DNA from 3 places in the Bacillus sp. GW823-FHT06A11 genome. Region 3 is predicted to be linked to each of the others. Evidence: riboswitches for the same ligand, from Rfam matches in the RefSeq annotation. Region 3 holds a riboswitch; each other region holds the start of a gene.
What was found. A riboswitch is a leader RNA that binds a small molecule or an ion and turns the genes downstream of it on or off. The one in region 3 is predicted to bind thiamine pyrophosphate.

Region 1 (10,832 bases), on a different contig from region 3:
ATTAGTAAAGTATATAAAGGGAAAGTACCTTATAAAGCATTAGTAGATATTGATTTATCAATTCAAGAAGGTGAATTTGTAGGAATTATGGGCCCGTCAGGTAGTGGGAAAACAACGTTATTAAATATGGTATCTACTATTGATTCTCCATCATCGGGAGAAATATTTATTAATGGTACAAATCCTTTTCAATTATCATCAGAAGAATTAGCGTTATTCCGCAGAAAACAATTAGGATTTGTATTTCAATCATTTAATCTTCTTAGCACACTTACTGTAAAAGAAAACATCGTATTGCCGATGACTTTAGATGGTGTTTCCGTCCAAGAAATGAATAAACGAGTAGAAGAGATTGCAAAGAAGTTAAACATTACTGATATATTGAGTAAAAGAACGTTTGAAATATCAGGGGGACAAGCTCAAAGAACAGCAATCGCTCGTGCGATCGTTCATAAGCCGCAATTATTACTTGCAGATGAACCAACAGGGAACTTGGACTCTAAATCTTCAAATGATGTAATGGAGATGCTTGATACTCTAAATAAAGAAGAAAAAGCAACGATGATGTTAGTTACACATGATCCGTATGCAGCGAGCTTTTGCAGCCGAGTAATCTTTATTAAAGATGGTCAACTATATAACGAAATTTATTGTGGTGAAAGTAGGCAAACTTTTTATCAAAAGATTATGGATGTCCTTTCTTTGTTAGGAGGAAAAAGGCATGACTTTTCGTCAGTTCGCATTTAATAATATTTTTCGCAATAAGCGTACATATGCTGCCCATTTTTTAAGTAGTGCATTTTCTATTATGATTTTCTTTACGTATGCTCTTTTATTATTTCATCCTGATTTACAAGGTGAGTTGAAATCGACAAGTGCAACAATAAGTGCATTTGGTACATTGGGATTTTCAGTTTCGCAAGGATTGATTTTTGTATTTTCATTTTTCTTTATTTTATATTCAGTTAGTTCGTTTTTAAAGACGCGTAAGAAAGAATTTGGCATTTTAATGATGCAAGGTATGTCAATGAGACAGCTTAAGAAATTATTATTAATTGAAAATATGTTGATTGGACTGGGTTCAATTTGTATAGGGATTTTCATTGGACTCATATTTTCTAAACTAGTCTTATTGATAAGTGCAAGTGTATTAATGATTAATAATGGTTTACCTTTTTATATACCAGTCCGAGCTGTATTATTAACAGTTATTACATTTCTTTTCTTGTTTTTAATTGTTTCATTATTTACATTTAAAATGATAAAAGTAACGGAACTTGTGGAACTTATTCGAGCAGAGGAAAAGCCAAAACCTGAACCGAAATCTTCAGTTTTATTATCGATACTTTCTTTAATTAGTATAGGGTATGGATATTTTTCAGTATTTCGCTTTATACCAAGTACCAATTTTATTACGCTTGGAATAGGTGTGCTTCTAGTAATTATAGGAACGTACTTTTTATATACTCAGTGTAGCGTTTATATATTGCACCTTGCTAAAAGGAGAGAATCTTTCTTTTTAAAGAGAACAAATATATTAACATTTTCAGAATTAATTTACCGTATGAAAGATAATGCAACGATGTTTTTTATAGTATCTATTGTTTCAGCAGTTGCATTTACAGCAATTGGTACAACAGCCGCAATTGGAAATAGGGATTTGGTAAGGATGACAAATCCGTATACATTTTTGTATGGAAGTTTGGAAAATGACAAAGTATTGAATAAAAATCTTTCTATTATAAAAAAACACCTTTCTGATGCTAATATTCCGTATCGAATGGCTTCATCTTCATATATATACACAGAAAATAGCGTAAATGTAATGAAGTTAAGTGAATACAACGATCTTGCTAAAGCACTAGGCTATCAACAAGAAACCATTGAAAAAGAAGATGAAATTTTATTAATCCCTGGAGTTGTATCACAAAAACAAGAATTTAAAAATGGCGAGTATAAAAAGGATATAGAAGTCATTCAAGGTGATTGGACAAAGACATTTCATGTGAAAAAAGCTGTAGAAAATTTAGTTTTACCACATGATTCTAGAACTATTTATATCGCTGTTCAAGATCAAGTATATGATGGAATGCCTCTTACTAGTGACCCAGTTAATGAAGAAATTTCATATCGTACTTACGGATTTGTTGTAGATGATTGGATAAAAACGAAAGAGATTTCCAATCAATTAAAGAGTATATTTGATAAAGATCTTAGGGACAGAGATTTCTACTTTGAAGCTTTAACATTAAACTTGTTGGAAGCAAAGCAAAAGAATGGTTTATTACTTATGGTAAGTATTTTAGTCGGAATCGTCTTCTTTACATTCGCCGCTAGTTTTATTTATTTCCGATTATATACAGATTTAGATCGCGATCAACAGCAATATAAAATGATTTCGAAAATGGGATTAAGTAAAGGTGAGTTGAAAAAGGTTGTAACGAGGCAGTTATTATTAATGTTCTTTTTACCAATTGTCGTTGCAGTGATTCATACTGTAGTCGCTTATATGGCATTACAACAATTAGTCGACTTTTCTATCATAAATAGCTCTATCGCCATTTTAATTTCATTTATATGTATACAAGTTTTATACTTCTTTATCACTCGTTGGCGTTACCTACAAAAGCTTTATAAAACTATGGAACAGTAGAGAACATCAGCAAGTAACATTGCAGAAAAGCATGTAAAAAAACAATATGAGTTATGAAAGGAATTGTAATGAAAAAAACATTATCAATTTTCATATTATGTATATTAATTTTAATTAGTTTAAGTGCATGTGCTAAAAGTGAAGAATTATTTCCAGCTAACGGTGTATTAATCATTGGAGATGAGAATCATACTGGAGCAATTATGAATCGTTATAAGGAAAATACGAAAGAACATGAAATTTTCCCAGTGAAAACAGGGGAATTTGAAAAAGGAAAGGTATTAATATTAAATGAATCTACTGCACAAGCGATGATTAAAGCAAAGATTTTTCGTAAACGTGACCAAGGAGCCCTTTCCAAACTGGTAGATACGTTACCTAATTTTCCAAAAGAAAGCTCACTACTATATATAAATGAAGAAGAAAAGAATATTAAAAGTATTAAAATAGAAGGAAAAGAGATACCAGTTGCATATGATAGTGATGCTTGGCTTGGCAATAAACGTGACTATGGAGCACTATGGTATATCATTGTGGCGAAAAATAGTGTGTATAAAGAAATAAAAGCGAATGAAACGAATATGCAACTTCTACATTTAAAAAAGTCGTTAGGTGATGAAAAACCTAAAATGTCGACAGATAATACATTAATTAATGAAAAAGTAAAAGTAAGAAAGCTAATTGAAGGTTTTAAAGAGAAAGTATCAGTTCAGTTTGTAACGATCGGAGAAAAGTCTTAAAAAAGAGTTCGAGGTTGATAGAAAGTTTATCAGCTTCGAACTCTTTTTAGTTTATAGACAAATCAATTATTATGCTTTACATTACTTCATTTAATCGAGTCTCGTTTGTTTCCTCAATCGCATTTGAATTTTGAACTGAATTATTTTGGGCTTCTTTTTCTTTACGAGCCTTTTGTAGCATTTCAAGGATGATCCATAAAGGAACACCTTTATCCTTTAACATCTTCCATAAATCTAATTCATTAAATTTATGCTCAGGCTGTTTCATTTCTTTTTCAGATGAACGAATATCAAACTTGATAGGATCATTTACTTTCTTACTTTCAAGTTTAGTAGAAGAGATAGTATTATGCTCAAGAGTAGATGGAGTTATTTTAGTAGGTTGAGATAATGTATGAATATTTGATCCGATTTGCATGTTTTTTCCTCCTTTTTGAAGCAATGAGATTAGTTTTCTTATGGTTTTTAAATCTTTTTAACATGAGGAAACTATATCTAATTATAAATCTAAATAAACAGATTTACAAGTTATATTGTAAAAAGTAAATGTTCACTTGAATTAATATTTATCAACATTTGTATATGTTTTCTATATATACAACGTATATAAAATACTTTACATTATGTTTAAGTTGTTAAATTATTCTGTTAATTTTTCGAAAAGAAAAATGTAAACGTTTTATTAGGGGGAGAAAGTATGGGGAAGTTATTTTTAAAAATATGTTTTTTCGCATTAGTGACCGTATGTTCATTCGCAGCGAAAATATCATACGCTGAAGAAAGGCAACAAAATAATTATCCTATCATATTGGTGAATGGATTTGCTGGATGGGGTAGGGAAGAAATGCTGGGCGTAAAATATTGGGGTGGTGTTCATGATATACAGGAAGATTTGAAACGAAATGGTTATACGGTACATACCGCTGCTGTTGGACCTGTTTCTAGTAACTGGGATCGTGCATGTGAATTGTATGCACAAATTAACGGTGGGACAGTAGACTATGGTGCCGTACATGCTGAGAAACATGGACATAATCGTTTTGGCAGAACTTATAGTGGTTTTGCACCGAATTGGACTGAAACAAATAAAGTTCATTTAGTTGGACATAGCATGGGTGGACAAACGATTAGAACATTAGTACAGCTATTAAAAGAAGGCAGTTTTGAAGAAAAGAATTATGTGAAAAATCACCCAAACACCAAAATATCACCACTATTTGAAGGCGGAAAATCATATGTTCATAGTGTTACAACATTAGCAACCCCTCACAACGGTACAACACTTGCGGATGGGAGTCTTCTGCTACCGTTCGTTAAAGATTTACTCATTACAACTGCAAGCTTCGGAGGAAACAATAATTTATCGTTATATGATTTCAAATTGGATCAATGGGGTATAAAGAAGAATGCTGGAGAGTCCTTTTTCCAATATAGTAATCGTATTCTAAATAGTTCACTTTGGAAAAATACAAAAGATATAAGTCAATGGGATTTAAGTACAGATGGTGCAAAGGAGTTAAATAATTGGGTAAAGACACAACCGGATGTGTATTACTTATCCTATAGTGGACATGCATCACAAGCAGCACCTATAACAGGTTTACATTTACCTCATATAACGATGAATAAAGTGTTGATGGGGAATGCGTTTTTCTTAGGTTCTTATGCGAGATATGAAGAAAACCGTCCGTTAGTTGATACTTCTTGGTGGCAAAATGATGGTGTAGTAAATACAAATTCCATGATTGCACCATCTTCTAATGTTGCTGTAAATAATAATGAGTCATTACAGGTTGGAAAATGGAATCATATCGAAACGAAAGCGAATTGGGACCATCTCGACATGGTAGGGTTAAGTGTTTCAGACTCGTTAGGTTTTTCTAGCATTCAAGAGTTTTATAGAACAATTGCTGAAAAGCTATCACGTTTACCGAAATAGGTAATAATAAAGCGCTCTCGATGGAATTCGAGAGCGCTTTATATTATATTGAAAGAGGGATTTGGTAGAAAAATATGGGGGATATTATGAAAATTCAAGTTGTATTATCAGGATACGGAACAGTAGGCAGAGAGTTTATAAAATTATTAAATGAAAAATATTCATATATATATGAAACATATGGGATTCAATTAGTTGTAAGTGGCGTATTAGGGAGAAATATTGCAATACATAATGAAGAAGGCTTATCTCTTCATCATTTATTGATGTATGGTGGCGGTACCGCTGCAATTGAAAAATATTTAGAGTATCATCCGAAGGAACGTGCAATAACTAGCATAAGTGGTACTGTATTGGTAGAATCAACGGTTACAAATCTTAAAGATGGAAATCCAGGGAAACAATATATGAAACAAGCGATTGAGAAACAGATGGATATAGTAGCAATTTCTAAAGGTGCGCTCGTTACAAACTGGAGAGAAATAAATGAAGCAGCAAGAGGCGCAAATGTACGAATTCGATATAGCGGTGCAACAGCCGCTGCACTACCGACACTAGATATTGGACAATTTAGTTTAGCCGGTTGCAGTATTGATAAAATAGAAGGAATATTAAATGGAACAACTAATTATATTCTTACGAAAATGTATGAGGAAGATATGACATTTGAAGAAGCGCTGAAAGAAGCACAAAATAAAGGGATTGCTGAGACAAACCCTATATTAGATATAAGTGGTTCAGATAGTGCGTGTAAATTGTTACTTTTGACTAACAGCTTAATGGAAACAGAGAAAACACTTACTGATATACATATAAAAGGAATCGAGCACGTTACAAAACAGCAAATACAAAATGCTAAGAAACAACATAAAATTATTAAATTAATAGCATCAATATATAAGGATGAGGGTGGCAATGTGAATTTAAATGTTGAACCGTGCGAAATAGAAAAAGATCATCCGTTAGCAAAAGTAAATGGGACCGAAAAAGGAATTACGTTCTTTACAGATACGATGGGGCAAGTTACTACAATTGGCGGGGCTTCTAATCCACGAGGCGCAGCAGCTGCAGCTTTAAAAGATGTAATTAACTTATATCGAAAAGATTTGTAAGACCGTACCGCCCTTTATAAAAAATACATATGTCGTGGACCTTTTGAGAATGAAATAAATATGCAAAAATGATTGCAGGGGGTAAGGAATTGTTTAAGGATTTTAAAGTTGTTAAAGATCGTCCCGTTTATATTCAATTAAAAGACTATTTGAAAAAGATGATTATGAAAGGGCATTTGCTCGGGGATCAAAAAATCCCATCAACAAGGGAACTAAGTGAATTACTAAGTGTGAGTAGAAACACTGTACTCGCTGCTTATGCAGATTTAGAGCAAGAAGGACTCATTTATGCAGTTAAAGGAAAAGGGAACTTTGTTGCGAAGGTGGATATATCTAACACTTCGTCTGTTGAAATAGATTGGAAAAATAAACTTAATACAGTGACCGCATTAGCGGACGAATTAGATTTAATGAAACATGGTGTTCGTTGGGAAAAGGGAATGATTGTTTTTAATAGTATAGCCCCGGATGAGAAGCTATTTGATGTTGAAAATTTCAAAAGAGCTTTTCTTACTCGTATGTCCATTGAAGGGGACATCGTATTGAACTACGGATATGCAAAGGGATATAAACCGTTAATGAATTATTTACTTCATTACATGGAAATGAAAGGTGTAGACATTTCGAATAAAGATATTCTAATTACAAATGGATTTACAGAAGGATTGGATATTGTACTCTCTTCTTTATCAAAAAAATCCGGTCGTGTCATTTGTGAGAATCCAACTCACCATGCTGCACTTAAGCTTTTCCGTTTACATGGACTTGAAGTTCATGGGATTGATATGCATGAGGATGGTATTGATACGAATGAAGTTGAAAAAAGTTTGCGTGAAAAAGATTTTGATTTTGCTTATTTAATTCCTTCTTATCATAATCCAACCGGTATTGTTACGAGTTCAGAGAAAAGAACGGAATTGATGTGGTTATTCTCAAAATACAAGGTTCCTATTATAGAGGACGGATTTAATGAAGAATTACGTTATTCAGGTTCACATTTAGCTCCATTATTAACTTTTGCGGGAGCTGGCAATAATGTGATTTATATTAGTAGCTTTTCAAAGGTGCTTTTCCCTGGTTTACGTGTAGGCTGGATTATTGCAGATAAAGAGCTGATTCATTATTTAGAAAGCGTAAAAAGAGCAAGAACGATTCACACATCTACGCTAGATCAAGCTGTTCTGTTTCAATATTTACATGAGGGATATTTTGAAAAATATTTAAAAAAGGCAAGATCTGTTTATAAGAAAAAATATGAGTTAGCTGTCGGGGCATGTAACCAGTACATTCCTTTTAAAAGAATGACTGGAGATGGTGGACTTCATTTATTTATAGAGCTAGAAGAGCATATGAATGCCCGCACACTTTTACAAAAGTGTTATGAGAAAGGCGTTACGTTTTCACCTGGAGATGTTTTTTACTCTGATGGAGAAGGAGCAAACACTTTCCGATTAGGGTTTTCGCGCTTGAAAGAAGAAGAAATAGTTCGGGGAATTAAAATAATTGGTGATACATTAAAAAATGAAATTTGGAGTTGAGAAAATGAAAATCGGTGTTATTATGGGCGGGGTATCGTCTGAAAAACAAGTTTCAATTATGACGGGGAATGAAATGATTGCTCATTTAGATAAAAATAAGTATGAAATAGTTCCAATTACATTAAACGAAAAAATGGATTTAATTGAAAAAGCGAAAGACATTGACTTTGCATTGCTCGCATTACACGGAAAATACGGAGAAGATGGGACAGTTCAAGGAACACTGGAGAGTTTAGGGATTCCTTATAGCGGAAGTAATATGTTATCTAGCAGTATATGTATGGATAAAAATATTTCGAAAAAGATTTTACGTTATGAAGGTGTAGAAACACCAGATTGGATTGAACTTACAAAAATGGAGGATCTAAATCTTGATGAGTTAGATAAGTTAGGATTTCCATTAGTGGTAAAACCAAACTCTGGCGGATCGAGTGTCGGGGTGAAAATCGTTTACAATAAAAATGAATTGATCTCAATGCTAGAAACTGTATTCGAATGGGATTCTGAAGTAGTAATTGAGAAGTATATAAAAGGTGATGAAATTACATGTTCTATTCTGGATGGAAAACAGTTACCTATAGTTTCAATTCGACATGCAGCCGAGTTCTTTGATTACAATGCAAAATATGATGATACTAGTACAGTTGAGGAAGTTATCGAACTTCCAGCAGAAATTAATGAACGTGTAAATAAAGCTTCACTGACTTGTTATAAAGCATTAAAATGTAGTGTTTATGCAAGAGTTGATATGATGGTGAAGGACGGAATTCCATATGTAATGGAAATTAATACATTACCAGGGATGACACAATCAAGCCTATTGCCCAAAAGTGCAGAAGCAGCGGGAATTAGTTATAGCAAACTATTAGATATAATTATTGAAACATCATTAAAAGTTAGAAATGAAGAAGGGTTTTAAGGAGATTATATAACTAATTCTTTTGACAGTTTCACGAAGTATGCTATGATGAATACATTATAAAAACAAAATATTTATCCACTAGGGGAGCCTTTTATAGGCTGAGATCAAATGTGATTTTGAGACTCTTAGTACCTGATCTGGTTAATGCCAGCGTAGGGAAGTGGGAAAGACGTTGCTATTTAATGAGTAAATAAATACTGTCAATTTCACTTTCTTTACGCCTGTAAAGAAAGTTTTTTTATTTTACAGCTTTAATAATTGTGGATAAATACTTATATTTTATACATTATTGGAGGGATTTAAATGACTTTTTCACAATCATTACGTAAAGAAGTAGATTCAATTTGGGAAGCGAGTTTTAACCATCCTTTTGTAAAAAAACTTGGTGAAGGAACATTAGATTTAGCTAGTTTTCGCTATTATGTGCTTCAAGATTCATATTATTTGAGTCATTTTGCTAGAGTACAAACTTTAGGAGCTGCAAAAGCTCTTGAATTAGAGACGACAGCTCGTATGGCACATCATGCTCAAAATACATATGAGGCCGAGTTATCTTTACATGAGAATTTTGCTAAAAAGCTAGGGATAACAAAAGAAGAAAAAGATAATTTTATTCCTGCGCCAACTGCATATGCGTATACTTCACATATGTATCGTGCTGCGTATGAAGGGCATTTAGGAGATATCATTGCAGTAATTTTACCTTGCTATTGGTTGTATTATGAAATTGGCGAACGCTTAAAAGAGTGCCAGCCGGAAGAGCCAATTTATAACGAATGGATTTCTGCTTATGGATCTGATTGGTTCCGTACGCTAGTTGAAGAACAAATTACACGTTTAGATACTATCGCTGAAAAAGTAACAGAGGCAGACCGCAAACGTATGAAACAGCATTTTATTATTAGCAGTCAATATGAATATTCATTTTGGGAAATGGCTTATACATTAGAAAAGTGGGCAGTGGATACAGACGTAAAAGACGTAATTGGATAAAGAATAGAAGTAATGTTATAGATAGGTACGGATCATACCTATCTATATATTTTTTCTTGTCAAATTTGCGTAAAGTCATTAGTGCTACGGATATGGCGAAATAGAATATCGATAATTTAGCTCATTTACTTGTCTACGCATTAACTGGATAAACTTCTGTCACATTTATTTTACAATCAAAGAACGTTAATGTTGGTGGTATGAAGTTAAATAAGAAAAGAAACCTGAGCTGTTAGCTGTAACGGAGTTGTTTTTTCTTTGCAGGAATTTCTAAATTATCATGGAGTGTGGTTAATACGATATGCAAATATGCATATCGTATTTTTTTGAGTTCTTTATGTGTTAAAATTAGATATAAAGATATGGAAATATAAAGAAGCAAAAGCAGGAATATCCAATGAATTTTGAGAGGTGTTATATGTTTACAAATAAGAAATTAATTCGATTTGGTTTATCGTTGTTTGTATTTTTAGGGATAATTAATTTCACAATCAGCTATTTCCAAACATATCTTGAAACAGCAGCAGATATTAAATGGGTAATTCCAGAAATTTGGAAAACTATTTTACTAGATGTTCCTCAAGGTATACTTGTTCTTTTAGGCGCAATTGCTTTATATGATTTCACAAAAGAGGCATCACAAAAAGACGCATCAATCTAAGTGTGTCTTTTTTCTATTAGGAATTTCATAGAGAGTTTTGCTGGAGAAATAGAATGAAAAGCCCTAATAAGGGCTTTTTTCTTTGTAGGAATTTCTTATCTGTCATAGAAACCGGTTACTTGGAGGTGTTATAGTGAAAGGCATTTACAGTACAGAAAAATCTAAGCGGCAGACGGAAATATATAGGATATGACAACATAATTATTGAGAAATTAATTGAATTTAGTAGGTATGAAGATATGACGCTAGAATTCATATTTTTTAATTTTTATTT
Region 2 (10,832 bases), on a different contig from region 3:
TGCATCACTCAATCCTTGTGCCAAATCTTGAAACTTTGAAAAGACACCTTCTGTATAAGATTTCGTAATACTATTTGAGATTTTTGTTTTCATATTTTCAACAGCTGTCGTTCCAATTTGAGCTGCTACAAAGTTTTTACCTGGATTTACTTTGTACTGCAACTTTGCCGGCTCTGGTTTCTCATCCATAAGTGTACTTACCTTTTTAGAGAAATTCTCTGGAATCGTAACAACCATATAATATTTATCTTCTTTTAACCCTTCATCAGCATTTTTTTCTGATACGAAATGAAAAGCCAGTTCTTTATTCTCCTTTAAATTTTTTACAAAGTCGTCTCCTGCATGAATTGTTTTCTCATCCATCGCAGCCCCCTTATCTAAGTTCACAACTGCAACAGGTAATTTATCTAATTTTCCGTACGGATCCCAATACCCAGCTAAAAAGAATCCTGAATAAATTAATGGAACGATTAATAAAAAAATTAAAGCGATACGTCCATGTTTATGGTGCCACATCGCTTTCCAATCTTTAAATATAAGTTTAATTCCCTTCATGAAACATACTCCTCTTCTAATTTAACACCCTTCGAATGGTTTAACAGATTTACTATACACGTCACTTTCCATACTGTATAATACATCTTTAATTATCAATTCATTCCTTTTAGTCTATAGAAAGGAGATTCGAAATGGAACTGCTCCAGTTAAAATACTTTCAGACAGTCGCACGACTAGAACATATGACAAAGGCAGCTGAAGAATTGCATATCGCGCAACCTTCACTCAGCAAAACAATAGCGAGACTCGAAAAGGATTTAGGCGTCCCTTTATTTGATCGCCAAGGCCGACAGATTACTTTAAATTCTTTCGGAAAAGTATTTTTAAAACGAGTAGAACGTATTTTTCATGAATTAAGTGAAGGGGAACGAGAAATTAAAGATTTAGCCGAATTACAACAAAGCTCTATTACACTGGCCGTTTCTATTCCAAGAATATTACCAGAACTACTTGGCTCTTTTTTACTAGAACATCCTAACGTTCGGTTCCAACAATTTCTTGCATCCACTCCTTCTATGAAACGACAACTAGATAATATAGAAATTGACTTTTGTATCTCCTCTGTGCCAATTGAAGGTGAGGAGGTTGTTTGGGAACCACTTATTACAGAAGAAATTTTCTTAGTTGTCCCTTCAGGCCATCGCTTATCAGGCCGAGAAAATATCCACCTGCATGAAGTAAAAGACGAACCGTTTATTAGTATGAACACTGGCTATGGATTTCGGCACTTAACGGATGAATTTTGTAAAGAAGCTGGTTTCACTCCGCATATTGCTTTTGAAGTAGATGAACCGACCGTGATTAGCGACCTCATTAAGCAAGGTCTTGGCATCGCTTTTGTTCCAAGTTTAACTTTATTAAAAAACTCTACTTTAGCATCAAGCAAGTTGCGTATTATTGAACCCACTTGTCAGCGAACCATCGGATTAAGTTGGTCCAAAAAACGCTACTTATCAAAAACAGCTCAGCAATTCCGTGAATTTGTGATTGACTACTTCTCTAATATTAGAACGTAAAATTATATGAACAAATAAAAGGTGCCACCCTCATATGGTGGCACCTTTTATTGTTCACTCTTTTTTAATTCCATTTCAGCTAAAAGTGGTAGCACGTTATCAAAAATATGCGTATTATTATTTTCACCTGTTACATATCCACCGTAATATCTACTAAATACGTTGTCATTTCGGAATGTGGACATATGATCATACAATTCCTTCGCAAACTTTGTATCACCTGTTTGTAGTACGTACAAAATCGTTAGTCCGTAAGCGGCTGGCGATTCATAATTCACAGTTTGTTTTCCCGTTTCTAAATTGTAACGACCGTATAGCTTTCCATTCTCCTGGAATTTCTTCTTTATAAATTCCAAATAAGCAGTTGATGAAAGACCACCTAAACTTCGATGATATGCAACGTATGATTGGTCAATAAGATTCACTTCTTTATCGTACGTAAATGTACCATCTTCTTTATACTCTTTCGGGAATGCCCAGCCATGCCTTGGATAATCCGCTAAAAATTGAACAACTTCCTGATATTGCTGAGCAGAAACTTTTCCGTACTTCTTCATATAGGAGAATGCACGCGGATTTATGTATGATGTTGTTACAAAATTATTTTGTTTCCCTGCATCTGCATCATAATAATCAACATAATAATTATCTTTTTTATTATAACGAAGTACAGCATCACTTAATTGATCGGCAAGGTTTTTATAACGCTCTTCCTTATACATTTCATAAGCACGATATAATTGTTCTATAATACGAAGATCATCTATAAGTGCATTTGTGGCTGACTGCCTCTCTCCCTTTTCAGAGAGTTTCCATAAAACGATATGATTCTTATATACGAAATTATCTTGAATAACCTTTACTTGCTCATCAAATAACGCCTGATCATCTTTATCAAGTGTATATTGTAACCATAATCCCGCTGATTCTGATAAAGCTTCACGTCCCTTTGCTTCACCCGTACCTGCCTTAGTATCTACTAAACGGTACGTGGCAAGCGTTCCATTGTCATTCACCATATGTCTTAAAATAAAATTTTCTGTACGGTTTCCTTGTAAAGCTGACCAAAATACAATTCCACCTAAAGCGATTAAGAAGATAACTCCAATCCCTATATATAAACGTTTCCGCAATCTTTTCACCTCCCTAGTAAGGCTAACCTTAATTTTATCAGAACATACATAAATTTAAAAAAGACAATCCACTAGATTGTCTCCCCCATTTCTATCCCTCACAAACCTCTTTAGAAGGTTTATATAGCGATTGTACAAGTCGATCATATTCACGACGCGTAATTTCTTTATTATATAGCTTCAATAATAAATCTCTATGCTCTTTTGAAAATGCCATCTTTTTAATGACTTCAGGATACATAAAACACCCTCTCCATTTCACATAAACTTCTTGATTCCGAAAAAAACAGAACTTATGTTCGCATAAAAGATTATAAAAGATTCCTGAGCAAAAAACAAACAAAACATGACCAACTATTTATTTCTTTCTATTCAAAATATTACAACATCATATTATCATATTCACTTTTTAAATACATATATATTTTTGGTAGTTTTTTTGAATAAATCTTCCAATTCAATCAGAAAATAATGGCAAAAAAGAAGAGGAGTTTACATATGGATACGGTAACATTAGCAAGAGCATTTTTTGGTTCTTCATTAGCATTCCACATTATCTTTGCAACACTTGGCGTCGGACTTTCATTGATGATTTTTATAAGCGAAATACTCTATCACTGGAAGAAAGACTCCGACTATGCCATTATGGCGAAAAGATGGACAAAGGCTTTTGCTATTCTTCTCGGTGTAGCAATTCCAACTGGAACAATTGTTGGTGTGCAAATCTCACTTCTTTGGCCTGGTTTCGCCAAAATTGTTGGGCAAGTTATCTCTGTTCCCTTCCAAATTGAGATTTTCGCCTTCTTTTTGGAAGCTTTATTCATGTCGATTTACGTATATGCAGCCGATAAACTTCCTCCATTTATGAGATTAATCTCGCTATTTTTCGTCATGCTTGGTGCCACAGCATCCGCCGTGCTTATTACATCAGCAAATACATGGATGAATACACCAGCAGGATTTTCAATGAATCCAGATGGATCTGTTTTTAACGTTGATCCGTGGAAAGCTTTCTTTAATCCGAGTTTTGGCACAAGTGCATTCCATGTTGTTATTACGGCTTATGCAACTGGTGCGGCTGTCATTGCTTCTATCGCTGGATTTAAATTATTGAAGAAAAATTTAAGTACACGTGAAATTGCTTATCATAAAAAAGGGCTACTATTAGGGCTTGTCGTTACATTTATTACAGGCGCTACGATGTGGCTTTCAGGACATGAATCAGCGATTGCCTTACATAAACACTCACCTGAAAAACTTGCATCTGCTGAAGCTTTATTTGAAACGACATCACACGCACCGCTATCCATTGGCGGAGTTGTGGATCCTAATACACTTGAACTAAACTACGCACTTGAAATTCCAAACATGCTTAGCTTATTAGTGGGACTAGACCCTAGCACTGTCGTAAAAGGTTTAAAGGAATTCCCACAAGAAACATGGCCACCATTTTATACACATACACTATTCAACTTAATGGTCGGCACTGCTGCGTTCACCTTTGCAGTTGCAGCAATTGCACTCTTATATTGGTATTTCGTGTACCGAAAAAAGGGAACAGAACTACCGAAGTGGCTACTTTGGGGGGCTGCCGCATGCGGACCAATTATGATGCTCGGTATTGAATTCGGATGGATTTTCAGTTGTAGCGGTCGTCAACCATGGACAATTTATGGTATGCAACGTACCGTCGATGCAGCTACACGCGCTGATTTCGTCGGTCCTTTATTTATTTTGTTCATCATTTTATATATTGGACTCGCTATTTTAACAGTCTTTGTTCTACGGACATTCTTTAGAAGACATCCATTAAAGAATGATTTACAACACCAAGGAGGCGATTCTCATGCATGAGGAAAGTATTGCAATCATCATCTTATGGGCCCTTATTTTCGTATACAGTATACTAGGGTCCATCGATTTTGGAGCTGGTTTTTGGGGCATGGTATACGCAAAACATCCAACGCTCGCTGCTAAACTTGCGAATCGGTACTTATCACCCACTTGGGAAGTAACAAATACGTTCCTCGTCTTCGTCGTTGTCGCATTTCTCGGCTTCTTTCCGAAAGCAGCCTTTACTCTTGCGACAGTAATGTTCGTACCAGTTATGTTAATTTTAGTGCTCGTTGCAGTACGTAGTACATTTATGGTATTTGCTTACTCCTTGCCGAAATATCAGTACCTTCTTCGGGTTATTTCAGGTATTACTGGTCTCTTAATTCCAGCACTATTAATTACCGTTTTACCCGTTACAGAGGGAGCCTATATTACAATGTCTGAAGGGAAAGAAGTACTCCTGTATGGAAAACTTCTTTCTAGCCCGGTTATCTATTGCTATATGCTCTTCGGAATAACGTCTGAACTATTTCTCTCCTCTCTCTTTCTTGCTGATTTTGCGAGAGAACAAAGTTCAGAAGATACGTATAGAATTTATAGAAGAAATGCCATCATCCTTGGTCCTGCAACGCTCGTTACAGCGATCATCGCCCTCGTTGTAATGGATCCTGAAACACATTGGCTTATGCAAGGATTAATAAAGCAATTCCCGTGGTTTACAGTTTCTATTGTTTTATTCGTTATCGGATACTCGTCCCTTTGGTGGACAAACAAAAAGTACAATACACTAGGATATCCTCGTATTGCCGTTTTAGCTGTCGTCGCTCAATATGCATTTGCAAGCTACGCTTACGGCGTCGCGCATTTACCTTATATTATTTATCCTGACGTAACTGTATTTACAAGCTTTACAACGACAGAAACGTTCTATGCACTGCTCATTCTATACGCAATTGGGATTGCAATTTTATTACCAGGATTTATTTTCTTCTGGAATTTATTCTTGAAGGATCGTACTTTTTTGAAGGAAAAATAATATAGTCTTGGGGTCTGTTCCAAAAGGCATTTTGGGATGGGCTCCTTTTGTCATGTTTTGTCGATAAGTCGATATATTTTAAAAATCGCTGATATATTTTGAGTTGCGCCGATATAAATCTCATTTACTACCTTACTACCCAATCAATTTATAGACTCCTATCACAATAGTTATTTCACTACTAATGACACTTGTCCTTTAGCATGAAAAACACATATTCGCTTCATCTCGTTATACGTCTAGTTCTTCTTATTTTTTGCTGAATATACTAAAAATATAACCTTGAGACAAGCTACATCTATTCAAGGGAAAATAGAAAGGTAGGCAAAATATGAGCATTGAAATATGGATTACTATTATTGTATTCTTCTTAACGATGATTGTTATCTTTTGGCGGCCTCGAGGTTTAAATGAGGCGTGGCCAGCAGCAATCGGAGCTGGTATCATCATAATTACTGGACTTGTATCAAAACCAGACGTCATGGATATTATAAGTAAAATTGGCGGTGCTTCCATAACAATATTAGCGACCATCGTCATGGCAGTTATATTAGAAAGCTTCGGCTTTTTCCATTGGTCCGCAGCGAAACTAGCAAATCTAGCAAAGGGTTCTGGACGCCGCTTATACTGGTATATTCAATTATTATGTTTTCTCATGACTCTCTTATTCAATAACGACGGTAGTATTTTAATTACAACTCCAATTTTAATTCTTCTTCTAAAAAATCTTCAATTAAAACCTCATCAGCAAATTCCTTATTTATTAAGTGGTGCTTTAATCGCTACGGCATCTAGTGCACCAATTGGTGTAAGTAATATCGTAAATTTAATCGCATTAAATATCGTTAATATGACTCTTTATATGCATACTGCTATGATGTTTGTACCTGCAACATTAGGCTTATTATTTATGTCATGGCTCATGTATACAGTTTTGAAGAAAAAACTTCCGAAAAAATTGCCTGTTTCTTCATATGATATTGAAGAAATTTTCTTCACGAAAAACTTCCATCCACTAAAAGGAAATAATTCTGTTGATACGAAACAAAAACGGACAAGATTCATGTTAAAAGTATTAGGTTTCGTCTTCCTTATGCGCTGTCTTCTATTCGTTGCATCCTTCTTATCCATCCCAATTGAAATCGTTGCAGTACTTGGTTCACTCGTTCTTCTCATTTGGAGATGGTACTACTTACGAACAAATCCTGTCGACATTTTGAAAAAGACACCATGGCACATTTTAATTTTCGCCTTCTCTATGTACGTCATTATTTACGGACTCCACAACGCAGGATTAACAGCTGCACTTGTACAATGGCTCGAGCCAATTGTGAATCAGCATCTACTCTATGCTAGCTTTGCAATGGGTGGACTTGTATCCATCCTCTCTAACGTCTTCAATAACCATCCTGCCCTTATGATTGGTACAATTACATTAACAGAAATGGGACTAGATCCAGTCACATTAAAAACAATCTATCTTGCAAACATCATTGGTAGTGACATCGGCTCACTATTACTACCAATTGGTACACTAGCTTCACTCATTTGGATGTATATTCTGAAACAAAACAAAATTAAAGTAAAATGGAAAGACTATTTAAGTGTATCCCTTATCGTTATCCCGCTCACAACAGTCGTCACACTATTCCTCTTATTCTACTGGGTACATCTCTTCTTCGCCTTATAAACAACAGAAGCCCCATTTGCTACCGTCTTAGCAAATGGGGCTTCTTCTATAATAAAGTTAGGTACTACAGTGTGATCAATCAAGTAAAGAGGTGTAACATGTTATTGATATAAATGACTACCAGCTTCTTTAAATTCTTCTGCTTTCTCTTTCATTCCTTTTTCAATTGCTTCTGTCGTTTCTAAATCATTTTCTTTTGCATACTCACGAATATCATGTGAAATTCTCATACTACAAAACTTCGGTCCACACATTGAACAGAAGTGAGCTGTCTTTGCCCCTTCTGCAGGCAACGTTTCATCGTGATATTCCATCGCACGTTCAGGATCTAAAGATAAATTAAATTGATCGCGCCAACGGAATTCGAAGCGTGCTTTTGAAAGTGCATCATCACGCTGATGAGCCGTTTTATGTCCTTTCGCAAGATCAGCCGCATGCGCTGCAATTTTGTACGTAATAACACCCGTGCGTACATCATCTTTATTCGGTAAACCTAAATGTTCTTTCGGCGTTACATAACAAAGCATCGCCGTTCCAAACCAACCGATCATCGCAGCTCCAATTGCCGATGTAATATGGTCATAACCTGGTGCAATATCTGTCGTTAGTGGCCCAAGTGTATAAAACGGCGCGCCCTGACAAATATCAAGCTCTTTCTCCATATTCTCTTTAATTAAGTGCATCGGTACGTGTCCAGGTCCTTCGATCATAACTTGCACATCATGTTTCCAAGCAATTTTCGTTAATTCACCAAGTGTTTCAAGCTCAGAGAATTGTGCTTCGTCATTTGCATCTGAAATCGATCCTGGACGTAATCCATCTCCAAGAGAGAACGAAACATCGTACTGCTTCATAATTTCACAAATCTCTTCAAAATGAGTATATAGGAAGTTTTCTTTATGATGGAATAAACACCACTGCGCCATAATCGAACCACCACGCGAAACGATACCTGTCGTACGCTTTGCAGTAATTGGAATGTAACGAAGTAATACACCAGCATGAATCGTAAAGTAATCCACGCCTTGCTCCGCTTGCTCAATTAACGTATCACGGTACACTTCCCACGTTAAATCTTCTGCAATTCCATTTACCTTTTCAAGCGCTTGATAAATCGGCACAGTTCCAACTGGTACAGGCGCATTACGAATAATCCACTCACGCGTCGTATGAATGTTTTTACCTGTAGATAAATCCATAATCGTATCTGCACCCCAGCGAGTAGCCCACGTCATCTTTTCTACTTCTTCTGCAATAGAAGAAGATACAGCAGAGTTTCCGATATTCGCGTTTACCTTCACATGGAAGTTACGCCCGATAATCATCGGTTCAGCTTCTGGATGATTAATATTCGCTGGTAAAATAGCGCGGCCTTCTGCGATTTCCTTACGAACAAACTCCGGCTCTACTCCTTCACGAATTGCAACGTATTCCATCTCAGACGTAATAATGCCATTACGCGCATAATGCATTTGCGTAACATTTGCACCTTGCTTCGCTCTAAGCGGCTGGCGATCCATTTGCGGGAAAACAGGTGTATGTTTCGAAGCCACTTTCACACCGTCATCCTCTGGTTTCACCTCGCGCCCTTCATATGCCTCTACATCCCTGCGCTCCATGATCCAAGAATGACGCGGCGTTGGAATTCCCTTTTCCAGCTCCACTTTATACGCCGGATCCGTATAAGGACCGCTCGTATCATACACACGGACTGGAGGATTTGGGATGCCGTTCGTTTCGCTTTGTTCAATCTCACGCATCGGCACTTTCATGCCTGCGCGTGGTCCATCCACATATACTTTCTTACTCCCTGGTAAACTCGATTTCAATTCAATTTGCTCAGCTGAAACAGACTGTTTCATAACCTTTGTTGCCTCCCCTGTTCGTGACAAGGACGAGATATGGCCAGCGCATGCCAAAATAAAAAGAGCCAGGTCCATAAAAAAATAAGGACCTGGCTCATAAAAGACATCATTATGTAAAGCCGTTAACTTCCCTACGCTGGTACGAGCCAGATCAGGTCCAAAGGGTTAAGAAGATCACGCGCTTCTCTCTCAGCCTACGCATACGTTAGGCACCCCTAGTTTATCACTGATTTAATTTTCAATACTTTCCCATCATACACGATAATCTGAAAAATGCAAAGGTTATTTCTTTTTCTCTTTATGGAATCATCCACGTTAAATAATATACTTGAACATACGTCATAATACCAACAATAATTACGAAGAACACCCTATTGTAAAAATAGTTTATGACTTAACATGGGAGTTTAAAAACATCTTCACCACAAAGAGTGTTGAGAATCTCGACCATTGTATTGAGAAAATTAAAAATACTAATATACAAGAGTTTAAGAGCTTTACGAATGGATTAGCCCGGGATATTGAAGCTGTCAGAAATGCGGTAACTTATGAGAATAATAATGGTCTTGCCGAAGGGAGCATAAACAAGTTAAAGCTTATTAAAAGAATCATGTATGGTCGATGCAAATTCTCCACATTGCGGACAAAGATTCTACTTTTGGAAAGAATGAGACTTTTCAACTAACTCCGGGAAGAACCATTTTTTACTTGCCAAATACATTCATCAGTCCCGTTTGAAAAAGAGCCTTTGTCTCTGCTGCATTTCGCTACAACTGCTACTGTTACCTGCCATACAACCTGCAATAGAGATAGGTAACAATTTACTATACAAGGAACAAAATTGACCTGCTCCTCCATTTAGTGATTTAACTATCTTTATTATTCAGAGCTAAAATTCAAAGAAAAAGCCCTTACATTAATTGTAACGTTATTTCCTTTATATGTTAATTTTTTTGTTGTCTTGTTAGTTAAAGGGGGACTTAGTACAAAAAATAAACGTAGATAGTAGCACGAACACTGTTCTTGTTATAATTAATTTTTTTCAGAACGTCTATAATCCTCTTTTAAAAAATATATGTAAATATAATAAAAAACGAATGATTAATAGAAATATTCTACACCACTCGTTTTTTATCGGACTTCTTTTTACTGTACTTTTATTTTCTTTATGAGTTATTAGAAAAATAATTGTCTATATAAGTCTTTATTTTTTCAAAATTCTTTTCCATAAATAAGATTGCTGGTACTTCAATTATTGGAAGATTATTTTCATTATCAAAAGCTGGACACGGTTTGGGAACTACCAAATAGTCAACTGAGTTTTTATCCCTAATATAATTAATTGAAACATCATAATACTTAGAAAAATATCCCTTCAAATCATCCTGATTCCTTAAAAATGGTAGAGAAAATATTGAACCATAATTTATACCAGCGTCGACAATTAATACAAAGCATATTTTTTTCATGATACACCCTCCTCGTATAATAAGTTTTAAGTTAATAACTGTTCCTTGAAAATTAAATAGTTTTTATCTTCAAGAGCTACATCAAAAAAATGATGTATGGGTAAAATTTAGTCTTGGATACTGGGGGTTTTCTCCAGATAATGGAAGTACGGAAATGGATCCATCGGGAATATACTTACTCCTCCTGTAGTTCGACCACGTTAAAAGACTGTGACCCAGACCAAAATGC
Region 3 (10,832 bases):
AGGGAACAGAAATTATAATTTAAATCATTATGTTGTTATAAATAAAGGGGAGGAAGAACAGATGAAAATTACGTCTTTTGATTTTTGGCAAAAGTTCGGGAAAGCGTTATTAGTTGTTGTAGCCGTAATGCCAGCAGCTGGTTTAATGATTTCCATCGGTAAGTTAATTGGTATGTCTGCTGGGGATGTTAACGCAGTTCATACAATCGCTCGCGTAATGGAAGACATCGGTTGGGCAATCATTACAAATCTACACATCTTATTCGCAGTAGCAATTGGGGGATCTTGGGCGAAGGATCGTGCAGGTGGTGCATTTGCAGCGCTATTAGCATTCGTCTTAACAAACCGAATTACAGGAGCTATATTTGGCGTAAACGCTCAAATGTTAGCGGATTCAAAAGCGACAGTTTCTTCAGTAATAGCAGGAGATTTACTTGTAAAAGATTACTTTACTTCTGTACTTGGTGCACCAGCATTAAACATGGGAGTTTTCGTTGGGATTATCACAGGTTTCTTAGGAGCTAATCTATATAACAAATATTATAACTATAATAAACTGCCACAGGCATTAGCATTCTTTAATGGAAAACGATTTGTACCATTCGTTGTAATTCTTTGGTCTACAGTTACTGCGATTGTATTATCACTTCTATGGCCATTCATCCAAAGTGGGTTAAATGAATTTGGTCGCTGGATTGCAGCTTCAAAAGATAGTGCACCAGTTGTTGCACCGTTTGTATATGGAACGTTAGAGCGTTTATTATTACCATTTGGTTTACACCATATGTTAACGATTCCGATGAACTATACAGAGCTAGGCGGAACATATACGATGCTAACTGGTTCAAAAGTTGGACAAGTTGTAGCAGGACAAGATCCATTATGGCTTGCATGGATTACAGATTTAAATAATTTATTGGCAAATGGAGATACGAAGGCATATAACGATTTATTAAATAACGTTGTACCAGCTCGTTTCAAAGCTGGACAAGTTATCGGCTCAACAGCAGCGTTAATGGGGATTGCATTTGCAATGTTCCGTAACGTTGATAAAGAAAAGCGTGCAAAATATAAACCAATGTTTTTATCAGCAGCATTAGCAGTATTCTTAACAGGTGTAACAGAACCAATTGAATTCATGTTCATGTTTATTGCTCCAGTATTATATGTTGTATATGCTATTACAACAGGACTTGCATTCGCGTTAGCTGATTTAATTAACTTACGTGTTCATGCATTTGGATTTATTGAGTTAATTACTCGTACACCAATGATGGTTAACGCGGGTTTAACAAGAGACTTAATCAACTTTGTTATTGTTTCATTAGTGTTCTTCGGTCTTAACTTTACACTATTTAATTTCTTAATTAAAAAATTCAACTTACCAACACCAGGGCGTGCAGGTAACTATATTGATAATGAAGATGAGGCATCAGAAGGAACAGAAAATGTACAAGATGGTTCATTAGCAACAAAAGTTATCGATTTATTAGGTGGAAAAGAAAATATTGCTGACGTAGATGCTTGTATGACACGCTTACGTGTAACAGTAAAAGACTTAGATGTTGTTGCACCAGAAGCACAGTGGAAACAAAATGGTGCTTTAGGGCTTATTGTAAAAGATAAAGGTGTACAAGCGGTATATGGTCCGAAAGCTGACGTATTAAAGTCAGACATTCAAGATATGTTAGGTGCGTAATAATATGAAATTGCTAACTTTAAACTGTCATTCTTGGCAAGAAGAGAATCAAATAGAAAAGATACAATACCTTGCTAAAGTAATTCAAGAAGAAGAGTACGATGTCATCGCATTGCAAGAAGTAAGTCAGTCCATACAAGCTGAAAATGTATGCGGTAACAAGAAAGAAGATAATTTTGGACTTTTACTATTAGAAGAGTTAAAAGCGCTACATGTAAAAGATTACAATATTACTTGGGATTTCTCTCATATTGGTTATGACGTGTATGAAGAAGGGTTAGCGATTATAACGAAGCATAATATTATAAAAGAAGATACGTTCTTTATTTCAGAAAACGAGGATACAACGTATTGGAAAACGCGTAAAATTGTAAGTACAACAATTGCTTATAATGGTAAAGATATAACGTTTTACTCTTGCCATCTCGGTTGGTGGAATGATGAAGAAGAGTCATTCAAAGGTCAAGTTGATCGTTTGATGGGGCGTGTAGATAGTAATAAGCTCGCCTTCTTAATGGGAGATTTTAATAACAATGCTCGCTTGGAAGGCGAAGGTTATGAGTATATGATGCAAAAAGGGTTGTATGACACATATGAATTAGCAATAGAGAAGGATGAAGGAACGACTGTCCAAGGCGAGATTGCTGGTTGGGATGAAAATAAACATAATTTGCGAATCGATCTAATATTGTGTAACCAAAGTAAAAAAGTTCATTCTTCAAAAGTTATTTTTAATGGTACAAACAGAAATGTAATTTCAGATCATTTCGGTGTAGAGGTTCAATTGGATATATAATAGAAGAAATCCTCACAGAGAATAAAAGCTGTGAGGATTTTTTTTAGGAATACAAGTATTTCCAAGAGAAAATACTTGTATTTTTTATGACATTTCATATATATTTGTTATTATTGAATGTAAAACCGATTTGGTCATTTTGTATTCATACTTTCACTCACTTCGTTATATAATGAAGTAAGTGAAAGTTAATGGGAAAAAATAGTACGTTTTTGGTTAATACACGATGTAGAAAGTGATATAATTGCAAAATGTATGTATCATTTTCTAAAGAAGGAAAAATATATAATTAGGTGATAACTTCTATGAAACAGATTTGGCGTATTTATAAGACAGATTTACGGAATGTAGCCAAACATTGGGCTGCAATTGTTATTGTTTTAGGATTAATGATTTTACCATCGTTATATGCATGGTTTAACATTAAAGCTTCTTGGGATCCGTATGGAAATACAAAAGAGGTTCCCATTGCAGTTTCTAACCAAGATGCAGGTTCTAATTTAAGAGGGAAAGATATTAATATCGGGAAAGAGATTGTAGACTCCCTTAAGAAAAACAAAAATCTTGGCTGGAAATTTGTAGATGAGAAACAAGCAATTTACGGAGTTGAGCGTGGGGATTATTATGCAAGTATTACGATTCCAAAAGACTTCTCTGAAAAAATTGCAACTGTTCTGGATGAAAATCCTAAAAAACCAGAACTGGATTACTATGTGAATGAAAAAGTAAACGCAATTGCACCGAAGATTACAGCAAAAGGTGCATCAGGTATTACAGAAGAAATTAGTAAAAACTTTGTTAAAACAGCAAACGGTGAGATTTTTAAAATTTTCAATGATCTTGGAATCGATTTAGAAACAAATTTACCAAGTATCGAAAAAGTAAAAGATCTTGTATTTAAGTTAGAAGCGCAGTTCCCAGAAATGAATACACTCATGGATAAGGCATTAGATGATGCAACTCGAGCAGAAGATGTTGTAAAAGTAGCGCAAAAAGAGTTGCCGGTTGTAGAGAGTGTTATGAATGATGGGCAAGAAGCGTTAGGGAATTTAGATAAATTCTTTGCGAGAAATGATGAAACATTGCAACGTGCTCCAGGAACTATTAAGAATAATTTAATGGTAATGCAAAAAGGTTTAGATGGTGCCGCGGCAATTACGGATTTCTTAAAGAATCCATCATTGGATTTCAATCTGGCACTTCCAGATCCGGCTAAATTCCCAGTGTTACCTAATATAACTCTTCCACAAATACCGCAAATACCAGAGATTCCAGCGTTACCGCAGGTGAATGGTGAGGGGTATAAAAATGTTGCTAAAAATATTGATCAAACTGTAAATAATGTTTTCAATTCTACTCGTGTTGGAACCGCATATGTAAAAAGTGTTATGGATGGTCTTCAAAATAAAGGTGTGGATCCAGCTGTAGCACAGAAAAATGTGCAAGATGCTTCGAAATTGCTCCAAGAGCGTATCGATAGCGTTTCATATTTGATTGATTTCTTTACAACGTTTAAGGAAGCAGCTTCAACGGACTTCGGTAAACAGTTCTTTGGAAACAGAGTGGAAAGTTTAACAGTGCTTAAAAATTCTATGGTGGATGCTAACAATAGAGTTAAGCATGTAGGAGATTTAATTAGTTCTGGCCAAGAAGTTAAACAAGATGTGCGAGATGCTGTAAATCAAAAGTTAGATGCAGTAAATAATTTAGTAAATCAAGCAGAAAAAGATTATAATACAAATTTTGTAGCAGATTTCGAAAAAGCAGTAAGCACAGCTGAACAATTGAAAAACAAAGCTGAGAATGTAAAAGAAGATGCTCAGCAACTAAGAGGTAATTTAAATCAAGATATAAAAAAAGCAAATGAGTTAGTAAATCAAACAAATGAAGCGTTAGACAATGGTAGAGAAAAATATGATAAGGCTGTAAATGATTACAGCAGATTAAAAACAGAGCTTGAAAAAGCCAGAGAAGACTTAAGTAACAAAGGTGTTAATGGATTAGATTCTACAAAAGTAGCCTTAAATGATTTGAATGGGCAGTTCAAAGCAAGTTGGAATTTAGTTAATGACATGATTCCAGTTCTGGAAAGTACAAATAAAGTGTTAGCTGATGTGAATAGTGATAAAAACCTTAATGGTACAATTTCTAAGTTAAATAAAGCAAAAGATGGTTTGCAAAAAGGAATGGATTTAACTGATAAAGGAATTGACGCTATTAATAAAGGTCAAAAACCAGCAGCAGATGTTATTGAAAGTATTAATCAAGTGTCTAAAAGTGTTTCGGGCCAAATTGGTGACATTTTAGCTAAATATGACTCAGAAATCACTCCAAATTTCAATGCAGCAATTGCTCGCACAAAAGAGATGTCTAAAAACACATCTCAAATTTTAAAAGAAGCAGACAAAAAGCTTCCAGATGTTAAAAAATTACTAGAAGATTCATCAAAAGGCTTAGTAGACGGGAAAAAGAAATTAGCAGATATTAAAGCTGAAATGCCAGCTACTGAGAAAAAGATTAAAGAATTAGCAGATAAAATTCGTGATTTTGAATCTGAAGAGGATTTAAAAGACATTATACGCTTATTGAAAAACGATGTTGAGAAGCAAAGTGATTACTTTGCGAATCCAGTAAATTTAAAAGAGAATAAATTATTTGCGATGCCGAACTACGGTTCAGCAATGTCACCATTCTATACAGTGCTTGCATTATGGGTAGGCGCATTATTAATGGTTTCATTATTAACAGTAGAAGTACACGAAGAGGGCGCGAATTATAAGAGCCATGAAATTTACTTCGGACGTTTATTAACGTTCTTAACGATAGGTCTTTCACAAGCGTTTATCGTATCGATGGGAGATATATTCTTACTCGGTACGTACGTAGTCGATAAGTTCTGGTTTGTGTTATTTAGTTTATTTATTGGTGGAGTCTTCGTTTGTATCGTATACTCACTCGTTTCTATTTTCGGAAACGTTGGGAAATCGATGGCGATCATTTTACTTGTACTACAAGTAGCAGGATCGGGCGGAACATTCCCAATCCAAATGACACCAGCGTTCTTCCAAGCAATTTATCCGTTCTTACCGTTCACATATGCAATTAGTGCAATTCGTGAAACAGTAGGCGGAATGCTATGGGATATCGTAACGCGAGATTTACTTGTGTTAAGTGCTTTCGTAGTAGTTATGATTGTTGCTGCGTTATTACTGAAAACACCAATTAACAAATCAAGTGAAAAATTTGTTGAGAATGCAAAAGGAAGTAAAATTATTCACTAAAATAAAAGGTTCCTACCGATAGAGGTAGGAACCTTTTTGTTTAATCAAATTTTAATTTTTTTAATGCGTCTGCGAACGGGTTATTTAATGGTTCTTCTTCTTTTTTCTGTTGTTTCATATATTTTTGAACGTCGCGTTTATCGGCTTTGTTTCCAGATTCTTTTTTACGTCGCTCTTGGAATGTTGATAATTTCTCACGATAGCCACATTTACATGCGAAAATTTGGCCTGCACCTTCACCACGTAATTCTAGTTTCTTCTTACATTGTGGACAGCGAGCGTTTGTTGTACGAGATACATTTTTACGATGACCACATTCACGATCTTGGCATACGAGCATTTTTCCCTTTTTGCCGTTTACTTCTAGCATTGGTTTACCGCAATCTGGACAAGACTTCGTTGAAATGTTGTCATGTTTATATTTTTTATCACTCGATTTAATTTCAGAAACAATTTCTTTCGTATAGTTCTTCATTTCAGAAATGAATACTTCTTTTTTCAGCTTACCTTTTGCGATAGCCTCAAGTTTTTGTTCCCATTCACCAGTTAGTGTAGGGGATTTTAACTCTTCTGGTACTAAATCAAGTAACTGACGGCCTTTTGAAGTAATATGAATATCTTTGCCACGTTTTTCAATTAAGAACGAATTGAATAGCTTGTCGATAATATCAGCACGTGTCGCTACAGTACCTAATCCACCAGTCGATTTTAACGTATCAGCAAGTTGTTTATTTTGCGTATCCATATATTTTGTAGGATTCTCCATTGCTGAAAGTAAAGTTGCTTCATTAAAGCGTGCAGGTGCTTTCGTTTGGCCTGATGTTTGCATAAGTAACTTTACAGTTAATGTATCGCCCTTTTCAATGTGAGGCAGAAGCTGCTCTTTTACGTCATCAGTTACATCATCGTCTTCAAATCGATTTTCGTATACTTCCTTCCAACCAGCATGTAAAATCGTTTTTCCACGTGCAATGAACGTTTCACTACCAACTTTGGTACGTAATGTTAGTTGCTCGTATTCGAATGCTGGGAATAAAACAGCTAAGAAACGCTTTACAACTAAATCATAAATTTTGCGTTCTTTATCTGTGAATGCTGAGAAGTTAACGTATCCTTCTGTTGGAATAATCGCATGATGATCGCTTACTTTACTATCATCAACAAATGATTTGTTAGGTTTGATAGGCTTTTGTAATACTTTATGTGCGAAGGGACGGTATTCTCCAACACCACATGCTTTTAGACGTTCTGGAAGTGTTCCAACGATATCAGATGAAATGTAGCGTGAATCTGTACGAGGGTACGTTAGTACTTTATGCTGTTCATACAATTTTTGCATAATATTTAATGTTTCTTTAGCAGAGTAACCGAACTTTTTATTTGCATCACGTTGCAATTCAGTTAAATCGTAAAGACCAGGAGAGAATGACTTCTTCTGTTTCTTATCAATTTCCACAACAGTAGCATTATGTTTATCTAAACTTTTTACAATACCATCGATTTTTTCTTTATTAAAACTACGGCTATTGCCATTTGCATCTTGCCAAGTAAGTTTGAGCTTCTCCATTGTTTGAGCTTCGATGCCGTAGTAAGTTTGAGCTTTGAAGTTCTTTATTTCATCCTCACGACTAGCAATCATAGCGACAGTAGGCGTTTGTACACGGCCACAATTTAACTGAGCATTAAAGCGAGTTGTTAAAGCACGAGTTGCATTAAGACCGATATACCAGTCAGCTTCTGAACGCGCAACTGCTGAAGCATATAAATTGTCATATGCCTTACCTGGTTTTAAATTTGCAAAACCATCTTTAATTGCTTTATCGGTTACAGAAGAAATCCATAAACGTTTGATTGGTTTATTTAGCTTAACTTTATCGATAATCCAGCGTGCGACTAATTCCCCTTCACGTCCAGCGTCTGTTGCTACAATAATTTCATTTACATCTTTTCTAAGTAGCTGACTTTTTACAGCATTAAATTGTTTACCAGTTTGTTTAATAACCGTTAATTTCAAACGCTCAGGTAGCATCGGTAAATCTTCTAAATTCCACTTTTTATATTTCACATCATAACTTTCTGGATCTGCTAATGTAACGAGATGACCTAAAGCCCAAGTTACAATATATTTATTACCCTCAAGATAGCCGTTTCCTTTTTTATCACACTTCAGTACACGAGCGATATCTCGTGCAACGGAAGGTTTTTCAGCGATTACAACGCTTTTTGACATATTAAAAACATCCTTTCAAATTTCCATAAGTTAAATATAGCATACATCTTCTTGAGATTCAGTTTCGCTCCATATTTGAGCTGTTTTTAATGGAGTGAACAAAATCCCAACTGATTAAAGTTTCACTTTATCAGTTGCTTCTATATTAAATAGAAAAGTAAAGAACTTGTTATTTTACTAGAATAAGAGTAGACTTTGAAGTAGATGAATAAGAAACACATGGGAGTTTGTGGATACAAACTGAGAGTATGGCTACTAGTCCGTCATTGACCATTTGAACCTGTTGGATAATGCCAGCGTAGGGAGAGTGTAAAAGCACATGTTCAGGCACTTTGCGTACGCGCAAAGTGTCTTTTTGTGTATCTCCCATCATTATAGTTAGGAGATGAAAAGGATGAATATGAAAGAAATTAGTAAAGTAGTGGATTTGGTGAGAGAATCTAATCCACTCGTTCATAATATTACAAATGTTGTTGTAACAAATTTTACTGCTAACGGTTTGTTGGCACTTGGGGCATCGCCTGTAATGGCGTATGCAAAAGAAGAAGTAGCAGAAATGGCGAGCATTGCTGGAGCGTTAGTATTAAATATGGGGACACTTCGTTCTGAAGAAGTAGAAGCGATGTTACTCGCGAGTAAATCAGCAAATGCGAACAATGTGCCAGTACTGTTTGATCCAGTTGGTGCAGGAGCAACTTCGTATCGAACAGAAGTTGCGAGACATATTCCGGCTGAAATCGATTTAGCGATTATCCGCGGAAATGCAGCTGAAATAGCAAATGTTATTAATGAAAAATGGGAAATTAAAGGGGTAGACGCTGGTACTGGAAAGGGCAATGTTGTAAGCATTGCAAGGCAGGCAGCAGACGAATTGAATACAGTTGCGGTCATTACTGGAAAAGAAGATGTTGTTACAGATGGAGAGCGAACTGTTCTTATTCGAAACGGTCACCCTATTTTAACGAAAGTTACGGGAACAGGGTGTTTACTAACTTCAGTAATAGGAGCATTTGTAGCAGTTGAAAAAGATTATGTAAAGGCAACTGTAGCAGCATTAACGTTTTATGGTGTAGCTTCGGAACTGGCAGCTGCTAAAACAGTAGAAAAAGGGCCAGGTAGTTTCCAAATTGAATTTTTAAATCAATTAGCGAATACAACTTCAGCTGATATAGAGAAATATGGGAAGATTGAGGAGTTAGAGTAAGGGGGATGAAACACATGATGCGCATTGAAACAAAGAAAATGTCTAACCTATTGCAAGTGTATTTTATTATGGGAAGTAATAACTGCACGAGGGATCCTTTAGCTGTATTGAAAGAAGCGTTAGATGGTGGAGTGACACTTTTTCAGTTTCGCGAGAAGGGGGAAGGTTCTTTAATCGGAGGAGATAGAGTGCGCTTTGCAAAAGAATTGCAGACGCTTTGTAAGGAATATAGTGTTCCTTTCATTGTAAATGATGATGTAGAATTAGCCATTGAATTAGATGCAGATGGTGTTCATGTAGGACAAGATGATGAAGGGATTACATCTGTTCGTGAAAAAATGGGAGATAAAATTATCGGCGTATCTGCTCATACAATTGAAGAAGCACGCTTTGCAATCGAAAATGGAGCAGATTATTTAGGCGTTGGACCTATTTTTCCAACGAGTACGAAAAAAGATACGAAAGCGGTTCAAGGAACGAAAGGATTAGCTTATTTTAGAGAACAAGGAATTACAGTGCCAATCGTTGGTATTGGTGGGATTACAATTGAAAATACAGCGGCAGTTATAGAAGCGGGTGCGGACGGTGTTTCAGTTATTTCAGCAATTAGTTTAGCTGAATCTGCGTATGAAAGTACGAGAAAATTAGCTGAAGAAGTAAAGAGAAGTTTGTAGAAAAGGACATGTAGTATTTTAAGTGCTACATCGAGAAGTAGACTGCCCAAAAAATTTAAACAAACATTTGATTAAAAAAGCACAAACCTTTTTAAATAAGGGTTTGTGCTTTTTCTTTAAAACATAATAGAAATTAAAAGCATTCCAATGCCGATAGAAGTAAATGTTGCAATTAAGCCTGGAATCATAAAGCTATGATTTAATACGTATTTACCGATACCTGTTGTACCAGTACGGTCAAAGTTAATGGCAGCAACGATTGTTCCATAGTTCGGAATGAAGAAATATCCATTTACTGCAGGGAACATCGCAATCAGTAGCGCTGGTGGAATACCAAGGGATAGTCCAAGTGGCATTAAGGCACGTACTGTTGCTGCTTGGCTGTACAGTAAAATAGATAGAATGAATAGTGCGATGGCAAATAGCCAAGGTGCACTTGTTACTAAATGCTGAATAGATCCTTGAATCATATTTAAGTTTCCATTAAAGAAAGTATCTCCCATCCAAGCGATACCGAAAATAGCAACAACTGCTGTTGCTCCTGCTTTAAAGACGTTACCAGACACAATGCTTTCTACATTTGGTTTACAGAAAATAATAATAAGAGCCGCGATAGTTAACATAACCATCTCAATTGTGTTCGGCATGGAAAGACGAGCTAACTTTCCATCAACTATCCATCCTGGGCGAAGTGTTTCAAATGAACCAAGAAGTACAACAAGGAAGGTTCCTACTAGGAAAAGGATAACTGATAATTTAGCGCCCTTTATACCTACAAATTCTTTTTTCTCTTCAAGCTTAGGAATCATTCCTTCTTTTAATCGTTTCAAGTATTCAGGGTCTTCATTTAATTCTTTTCCCATCTTACTAGCAACGAATGCTGCTAACATACAAGCAATGAAAGTAGAAGGAATACTCACTTTTAAAATATCTAATAAAGTGATTTTA

Region 1: it holds a riboswitch for thiamine pyrophosphate, as region 3 does, so the genes downstream of both, tenA (thiaminase II) here and thiM (hydroxyethylthiazole kinase) in region 3, are expected to answer to the same signal.
Region 2: it holds a riboswitch for thiamine pyrophosphate, as region 3 does, so the genes downstream of both, thiC (phosphomethylpyrimidine synthase ThiC) here and thiM (hydroxyethylthiazole kinase) in region 3, are expected to answer to the same signal.

Annotation. Positions count from the first base shown of each region.
Region 1 covers NZ_JBXAHS010000003.1:77,419-88,250, forward strand. Annotated here, with positions in the region: gene AC1Q8L_RS14360 (ABC transporter ATP-binding protein) at 1-747, shown strand, start outside; gene AC1Q8L_RS14365 (ABC transporter permease) at 722-2,653, shown strand; gene AC1Q8L_RS14370 (lipoprotein BA_5634 family protein) at 2,722-3,393, shown strand; gene AC1Q8L_RS14375 (DUF3914 domain-containing protein) at 3,470-3,811, opposite strand; gene AC1Q8L_RS14380 (esterase/lipase family protein) at 4,091-5,332, shown strand; gene AC1Q8L_RS14385 (homoserine dehydrogenase) at 5,419-6,444, shown strand; gene pdxR (MocR-like pyridoxine biosynthesis transcription factor PdxR) at 6,534-7,982, shown strand; gene AC1Q8L_RS14395 (D-alanine--D-alanine ligase) at 7,987-8,901, shown strand; TPP riboswitch at 8,975-9,080, shown strand; gene tenA (thiaminase II) at 9,208-9,897, shown strand; gene AC1Q8L_RS14405 (DUF3937 domain-containing protein) at 10,295-10,558, shown strand.
Region 2 covers NZ_JBXAHS010000004.1:286,280-297,111, reverse strand. Annotated here, with positions in the region: gene AC1Q8L_RS20705 (YhgE/Pip domain-containing protein) at 1-555, opposite strand, end outside; gene AC1Q8L_RS20700 (LysR family transcriptional regulator) at 690-1,574, shown strand; gene AC1Q8L_RS20695 (hypothetical protein) at 1,622-2,707, opposite strand; gene AC1Q8L_RS20690 (hypothetical protein) at 2,799-2,948, opposite strand; gene cydA (cytochrome ubiquinol oxidase subunit I) at 3,206-4,561, shown strand; gene AC1Q8L_RS20680 (cytochrome d ubiquinol oxidase subunit II) at 4,554-5,579, shown strand; gene AC1Q8L_RS20675 (arsenic transporter) at 5,911-7,269, shown strand; gene thiC (phosphomethylpyrimidine synthase ThiC) at 7,371-9,131, opposite strand; TPP riboswitch at 9,246-9,361, opposite strand; partial or broken gene AC1Q8L_RS20665 (L-lactate permease) at 9,433-9,504, opposite strand; gene AC1Q8L_RS20660 (transposase) at 9,508-9,819, shown strand; gene AC1Q8L_RS20655 (hypothetical protein) at 10,301-10,603, opposite strand.
Region 3 covers NZ_JBXAHS010000007.1:102,160-112,991, forward strand. Annotated here, with positions in the region: gene AC1Q8L_RS25330 (PTS transporter subunit IIBC) at 62-1,699, shown strand; gene AC1Q8L_RS25335 (endonuclease/exonuclease/phosphatase family protein) at 1,704-2,495, shown strand; gene AC1Q8L_RS25340 (YhgE/Pip domain-containing protein) at 2,801-5,776, shown strand; gene topB (DNA topoisomerase III) at 5,817-8,006, opposite strand; TPP riboswitch at 8,216-8,328, shown strand; gene thiM (hydroxyethylthiazole kinase) at 8,401-9,210, shown strand; gene thiE (thiamine phosphate synthase) at 9,225-9,884, shown strand; gene AC1Q8L_RS25360 (anaerobic C4-dicarboxylate transporter family protein) at 10,001-10,832, opposite strand, start outside.